One region of the Agrobacterium sp. 20P9.1.2 genome, then DNA from elsewhere that is predicted to be linked to it. Evidence: predicted binding sites of a transcription regulator. Region 1 holds the regulator's gene; each other region holds the start of a gene.
What was found. Region 1 encodes LexA, which represses DNA repair genes until DNA is damaged. Its sites were predicted from a motif close to TGTTCNNNNTGTGTTCNG; they were not measured.
Positions count from the first base shown of each region.

Region 1 (2,271 bases):
GGAACGGGCCGCCGAAAGATGTTAGACCTTCCTGCCAAAGTGCGTCGATGCGGGAAATGTCTTTCTTCAGCGCCTCGCCAACCTCGCTAGGTTGAATGCGAAGGCCGACATTCATCGGATGTTCGTTGCGCAATGTCTGAAAGCCGGAGTGCATTTCAGCCGCCGCAGAACGCGACCATGCTCGTGCCTTTGCCTCACCAGCCCAAACGCCACCGTGACGTTCCGCCAGATATTCGATGATCGATAGCGAATCCCATACGGTCAGGTCGTTCTCCACAAGGCAGGGCACCTTGGCCGTCGGAGAAAAAGTTGCGAAATCCTCGGCCGAATTACCGAAGGGCGTCAGCTTTTCGCTGAATGCAATATCGAGTGTCCGCATCAACACCCATGGCCGCAGGGACCAGGAGGAATAGTTCTTGTTGGCAATATAAAGCTCGTACATCTCATATCCCTCGGTTGCAGCACCGTGTTAGCGCGGGAAATTTCGTCGATACAGATGGTTTGCGCGATGGTGGTCTTCAAATTATTTGATGTTTTAGTCGTGTGCCCATGTGGTGACATTAGAAACAGAGGGATCGCAGTCTGAAGCTTCCATTCCGCAACTCAAACTCAGGCAGCGCTTCATACAAAACGTCATCCTAAAAATCATTCATAGACACTCACAAAAACGAGTGATTCGAAAATAGTAAGCCGACTAACCACTTTTGGATATCTGCGCTTACTGTGAGCGCAAATTTCCCCCTGACATGCATGTAATGTGCACTTGTTCGTCATTCGGACCAACGTGCAACTTTGGCTCTAAGACCTCGCGACGTGCCAATCAAAACCAAAAATATTGCGCGCGGGCAGACCTAAAAATCCACCCGCGAAGCTATAGGCAGGAGCAGTTAATGATAGCGGCGGATCAGGCCGACCAGCTTGCCCTGGATCTTCACCCGGTCCGGTCCGAAGATGCGGGTCTCGTATGCAGGGTTTGCGGCTTCGAGCGCGATAGAGGCACCCTTGCGGCGGAAACGCTTCAGTGTTGCTTCTTCGTCATCCACCAGTGCAACGACGATATCGCCCGGATTTGCGGTACTTCCGTCACGAATAATGACCGTATCGCCATCGAAAATACCGGCTTCGATCATCGAATCGCCTTTGACCTCAAGCGCGTAATGCTCGCCCGAACCGATCATATCCATCGGCACCACCACATCATGGGTGTTGTTCTGGATCGCCGAAATCGGCACACCTGCTGCGATTCGACCCATGACGGGGACGCTGACGGAGTTGACGTCGCGGCTGTTCGAGGGGGCAGGTGCGGGCGGTGGCTCCACAGCCTTCAGCTTGCCAAGGCTGCCTTCGATGACGCTTGGTGAAAAGCCGCGTTGGGGCTTGTTGGCGGGCGAATAGGACTCGGGAAGCTTGATGACTTCAAGTGCGCGCGCCCTGTTCGGTAGCCGGCGAATAAACCCGCGCTCCTCAAGCGCTGTAATCAACCGGTGAATGCCGGATTTGGAGGCAAGATCGAGTGCATCCTTCATTTCATCGAAGGATGGCGGCACGCCAGACTCTTTCATTCTTTCATGAATGAACAGAAGCAATTCCTGCTGTTTGCGCGTGAGCATGAAGAAACACCCTTGGAAATTCGAGGCGAAGATTCGCGAAACAAATACAGAACGAACACTATCTGTTCCATATGTGTTCTGCAATCCCTTAAAATTCCGTGAAATTCATTTAAGCATCTGTTGATGAGCGAAATCAGCATCATCGACGCGTCTCATGCGGTCGTAGTGCAGTGACTCGCGGGCATCTTGCTGATAAGTGCGAGGCCAGTACGAGATTTAAGGGTAACTCACCGGCGTTTGCCTCTAAAAGATGCCCTGCTGATTCCGAGGATAGATGATGAGTGTGACGAACAATCTGAAAGTCGTGGTGGGGCAGGGCTCCAAGGCGGTTTCCTTCTCCAACACCGAACGTTTCTCGCTGATTGCCGGGCCGTGCCAGATGGAGAGCCGCGACCATGCCTTCATGATTGCCGAGACCATGGCGGAGCTGTGCGGCAAGCTGGGTATCGGTCTTGTCTACAAGTCGTCTTTCGATAAGGCCAACCGCACGTCCCTGTCGGGCCAACGCGGCATTGGCATCGATAAGGCGCTGGAGATTTTTGCTGAACTCAAGGAGCAGTTCGGATTTCCGGTGCTGACGGATATTCACACGGAAGAGCAGTGCGCAATCATGTCACCGGTTGTCGACATCCTGCAAATCCCGGCGTTTCTCAGCCGACAG
Region 1 is NZ_JBYOKI010000003.1:175,488-177,758, reverse strand. Features, by position in the region: gene AC27VJ_RS10245 (glutathione S-transferase family protein) at 1-442, opposite strand, end outside; gene lexA (transcriptional repressor LexA) at 888-1,610, opposite strand; gene kdsA (3-deoxy-8-phosphooctulonate synthase) at 1,888-2,271, shown strand, end outside.

Region 2 (2,271 bases), 520 kb from region 1:
GAGGCCAAGCGCGCGTTTTGCCTCAGCCTTGTCAGTGGGCGGGGAGAAGCGCTCGGTATCGATGCCGTGCATGATGACGGTGCTTGGCACATCCATATAGGAAGCCGTCTTTGCGCTGGTCGCGATGATCGCATCCATGCGGGAAATCAGGAATTTCGTCCAGCCGCTGTGTTTGCGCTGCGAGGCGGAGGTGAAGACGATCTTCAGCTTCATGCGCAGTATATCGCGCATGATGATGGCGGGCAACATTTCAATATTGCGGCGCGCGTGCCAGACGCGCGGCTTCTTATCCGGACCCAATTGCCATAGCCGCCACAGGTCTCGAAAGCGGACATGTGGCAGGCTTTGCGGCAAACCCGGCCCTATAACGGCAACCTTTTGCCCAAGCCGATTTTGCACCGGCACGAGCTGGATGATGGTGGATGTCACGCCGGAGAGCCTGCGCTTGAAATTCGGCGCAAGCACCCGGACATCAGCCAAGTCGATATAGGGCAAAATCGGGATCTCGTGAGAGAGGCGCTGGCAATCAGCCCCAGTTGATGGAGAGGATTTCGTAGCCGCGCGAACCGCCGGGGGCATTCACTTCAATGCTGTCACCAACTTCCTTGCCGATCAGCGCGCGCGCGATGGGCGAGGAGATGGAAATGCGGCCCTGCTTGACGTCGGCTTCCTGGTCGCCAACGATCTGGTAGGTCTTCTGTTCGTTGGAATCTTCGTCCACAAGCTTGATGGTGGCACCGAACTTGATGGTCGTGCCGGACATTTTCGACAGGTCGATGACTTCCGCACGTGCGGTCAGGTCTTCCAGCTCGGCAACGCGGCCTTCATTGTGACTCTGCGCTTCCTTGGCGGCATGGTACTCGGCATTTTCAGACAGGTCGCCATGGGCGCGCGCTTCTGCAATAGCCTCGATGATGCGTGGGCGCTCTTCCTGCTGGCGCCAGCGAAGTTCTTCCTGCAGCTTGACGAATCCGCCCTGAGTCATCGGTACTTTTTCTACCATTTTTTCTTCCTTCGCATTCTAACCGCGGTACCCGCAGACACAAAAAGAAACAGGTTCCGGAGCAAAACTACGGAACCAGTCAAAATCACAATTCGGCAGACTATATCAGAAGACCGCCGCCAATTGCCAGCAAATTTGAGACTGCCCATTTTCAGGAGACTGGAACTTGATCTTAGCCAAGGATTGACAGTTTACGCAAGAACATATAGTGAACGTACCTATGAAAAAGTCAATAAAAGAGCGGTTGGCGGTCCTTTCCGATGCGGCGAAGTATGATGCGTCCTGCGCCTCCAGTGGCACGACGAAGCGTAACTCGTCCGCATCGGGAGGGCTGGGGTCGACGGAAGGTTCGGGCATTTGCCACGCCTATGCGCCGGATGGCCGGTGTATTTCGCTTTTGAAGATTTTGCTCACCAACTTCTGCATTTATGACTGTGCCTACTGCATCAACCGTTCCTCCAGCAATGTGGAGCGGGCGCGCTTTACGGTGGAAGAGGTGGTTTGGCTGACGCTGGAATTTTACCGGCGCAATTATATCGAGGGTCTGTTTCTGTCGTCCGGTATCATTCGCTCGTCGGATCATACGATGGAAGAACTGGTTCGGGTGGCGAGGGAGTTGCGCGTCACCCACGGCTTCCGGGGCTATATCCACCTCAAATCCATTCCCGAAGCTTCGGCGCGGCTGGTGGAAGAGGCGGGGCTTTATGCGGACCGCCTGTCGATTAACATCGAGTTGCCGACGGATAGCGGCATCGGCCAGTTTGCGCCGGAAAAGCAGCCGGGAAACATTCGCAAGTCCATGGCTGATATTCGTCTGAAGATCGAGGAGGCGGGTGAGCCGACGGTTCAGACGAAGCGGGTCAGAAAGTTTGCGCCTGCCGGCCAAAGCACGCAGATGATCGTGGGTGCGGATGGCGCCAATGACAGCACCATACTCAACACCAGCGCGCGCCTTTATGGCAGCTATGGTCTGCGGCGCGTCTATTATTCCGCTTTCAGCCCTATTCCTGATTCGTCCAAAAACCTGCCGCTGATCAAGCCGCCTTTGATGCGGGAGCATCGGCTCTATCAGGCCGATTGGCTCTACCGGTTTTATGGCTTCGATATTTCCGAAATTGCCTCCACCCAGAAAGATGGCATGCTGGATCTGGATATCGATCCGAAGCTGGCTTGGGCGCTGGCAAATCGGCAGAGCTTTCCTGTCGATGTGAACAAGGCGGAGCGTGAGACGTTGCTGCGGGTTCCGGGGTTCGGCACGAAAACGGTCA
Region 2 is NZ_JBYOKI010000003.1:691,113-693,383, reverse strand. Features, by position in the region: gene AC27VJ_RS12645 (glycosyltransferase family 4 protein) at 1-495, opposite strand, end outside; gene greA (transcription elongation factor GreA) at 527-1,003, opposite strand; gene AC27VJ_RS12635 (putative DNA modification/repair radical SAM protein) at 1,224-2,271, shown strand, end outside.
Region 2: the regulator LexA is predicted to act here: its motif matches at 1,201-1,218, upstream of AC27VJ_RS12635 (putative DNA modification/repair radical SAM protein).

Region 3 (2,271 bases), 170 kb from region 1:
GTGCCTGCCTCGATTTCGGGTTTGCGATTATCGGCATGATCGCCCTCGCTACGCCCGATCCCGGCGAGGATCGGGTAAAGCGCCTGATCGAGGAGCTGCAAGCGCTCGTTGACCTGAAGAACGATGCCGTTGCGCCCTATCAGCGCCCCGAATAGCTATCCGCACGCCGCACGTTTCCGCTGGCCTGTCAGGGTGGCACCACTGATTTGCCCAACATTCGGAATTGGTTGGTTAAGTGACCGGCAGGTTGTGTGCCGGAAGCCGTCATACAGTTGGGTCCTGAAGAATGGCCGCTTTGTCCCAAACACTGCCGGTCCCACTTCAACCGGAGCGATGACTGCTTTCAGGAAGTCGGCGGCAAAACCTGTATGACCTAGATGAAGGCGCGAAGCGGCTGCTTCGTCCGGCCATCAATGACCGCTTTGGGACGGTGCTTTCTTCCACTCCGCGCCACCAGCGGACATAAGAAAAGTACGCTAGGCCATTCTGATCGCTGAAAACTTTGTAATTGCGCTTGGTGCCATGGCACCGTTACGGTTGTCGGACGGGATGTCTGCGGACACTTCGATCTCACCTTCGAGAGAGGCATCGCCGCGCACCGCACCACTTTTCGAGACATCGCCACCAGATGCAACTGACCCTGAGGTGTTCTCCGCGGTGGCTGACTGAATAAAGATGTCCGGACGCGAAATGCCGTGCTGCTGGACGAGGTGCTCCACCGCTAGATTGGCGGCAGAGCGTGTATCAAATGTCGCTCGGATTGTGTTGGTGCTGTCGTCAGCCACTATTTCCACCTCCCAATTGCTCATTTTCACAGACCTCAACGCCTTGGCTCATGGTAAGTTCGAACCAACGGCTCTCAGGGTGAATGATTGTTTAGAGATATGAACAATGACCTTCCAAATTATCCAGCGACAATATATGTTCCGCATTTGTTCATAACGCTTCCCTTCCACTTTCTGCATCAAGCGAGCTCCTATGGCAGTTGCCTACCTCGAAAAACTGAACGAGCAGCAGCGCAAGGCCGTCGAGCATGGCGTTGGGCTGGCTGAGGGCAACACGGCAGGGCCTCTGTTGATCATTGCTGGTGCAGGCTCCGGCAAGACGAACACGCTCGCACACCGGGTGGCACATCTCATCGTCAATGGTGCGGACCCGCGCCGCATTCTCCTGATGACCTTTTCGCGCAGAGCCGCCTCGGAAATGGCCCGCCGCGTCGAGCGCATCTGCCGCAATGTGCTGGGTGCCAATGCCGGTGTCCTGACAGACGCCCTTGTCTGGTCCGGTACATTCCACGGTATCGGTGCGAGACTGCTGCGGATGTATGCCGAGCAGATCGGTCTCAACCTGGACTTCACAATCCACGACCGGGAAGACAGCGCTGATCTGATGAACCTCGTGCGGCACGAACTCGGATTTTCCAAAACAGAAAGCCGCTTTCCGACCAAGGGCACCTGTCTTGCGATCTATTCACGCGCAGTCAACTCGGAGACGCCGCTGAACGAGATCCTGCGCCAGCATTATCCATGGGTCGCCACATGGGAAGAACAATTTAAGGAATTGTTCGGAGCTTATGTCGAGGCCAAGCAGGCGCAGAACGTGCTCGATTACGATGACCTTCTGCTCTACTGGGCGCAGATGGTCAGCGATCCCGATCTCGCCGACGATATCGGCAATCGCTTCGACCATGTCATGGTCGACGAGTATCAAGATACCAACAAACTCCAGTCGTCTGTCCTGATGGCGCTCAAGCCCGGCGGGCGTGGCCTGACCGTCGTCGGCGACGATGCCCAGTCGATCTATTCGTTCCGGGCAGCGACCGTTCGCAACATTCTCGACTTTCCAACATCTTTCAGCCCTGCCGCCGATGTCATCACACTCGATCGCAATTACCGCTCGACCCAGCCCATTCTGGCGGCAGCCAATGGCGTGATCGAATTGGCGCGCGAGCGTTTCACCAAAAACCTGTGGACCGAACGGGAGTCGCTCGAGCGACCCAAACTCGTGACCGTCAAGGACGAGACCGAACAGGCCAATTTCATTGTCGAGCAAGTTCTGTCCAATCGTGAGACTGGCATGACGCTGAAACAACAGGCGGTCTTGTTCCGGACGTCCAGTCACAGCGGTACGCTCGAAGTCGAACTCACCCGTCGCAATATCCCCTTCGTCAAGTTCGGTGGCCTGAAGTTTCTCGACAGCGCCCACGTGAAGGACATGCTGGCCGTGCTGCGCTTCGCCCAGAACCCGCGTGACCGGGTTGCGGGTTTCCGT
Region 3 is NZ_JBYOKI010000003.1:348,481-350,751, forward strand. Features, by position in the region: gene AC27VJ_RS10985 (hypothetical protein) at 1-155, shown strand, start outside; gene AC27VJ_RS10990 (hypothetical protein) at 477-785, opposite strand; gene AC27VJ_RS10995 (ATP-dependent helicase) at 979-2,271, shown strand, end outside.
Region 3: the regulator LexA is predicted to act here: its motif matches at 923-940, upstream of AC27VJ_RS10995 (ATP-dependent helicase).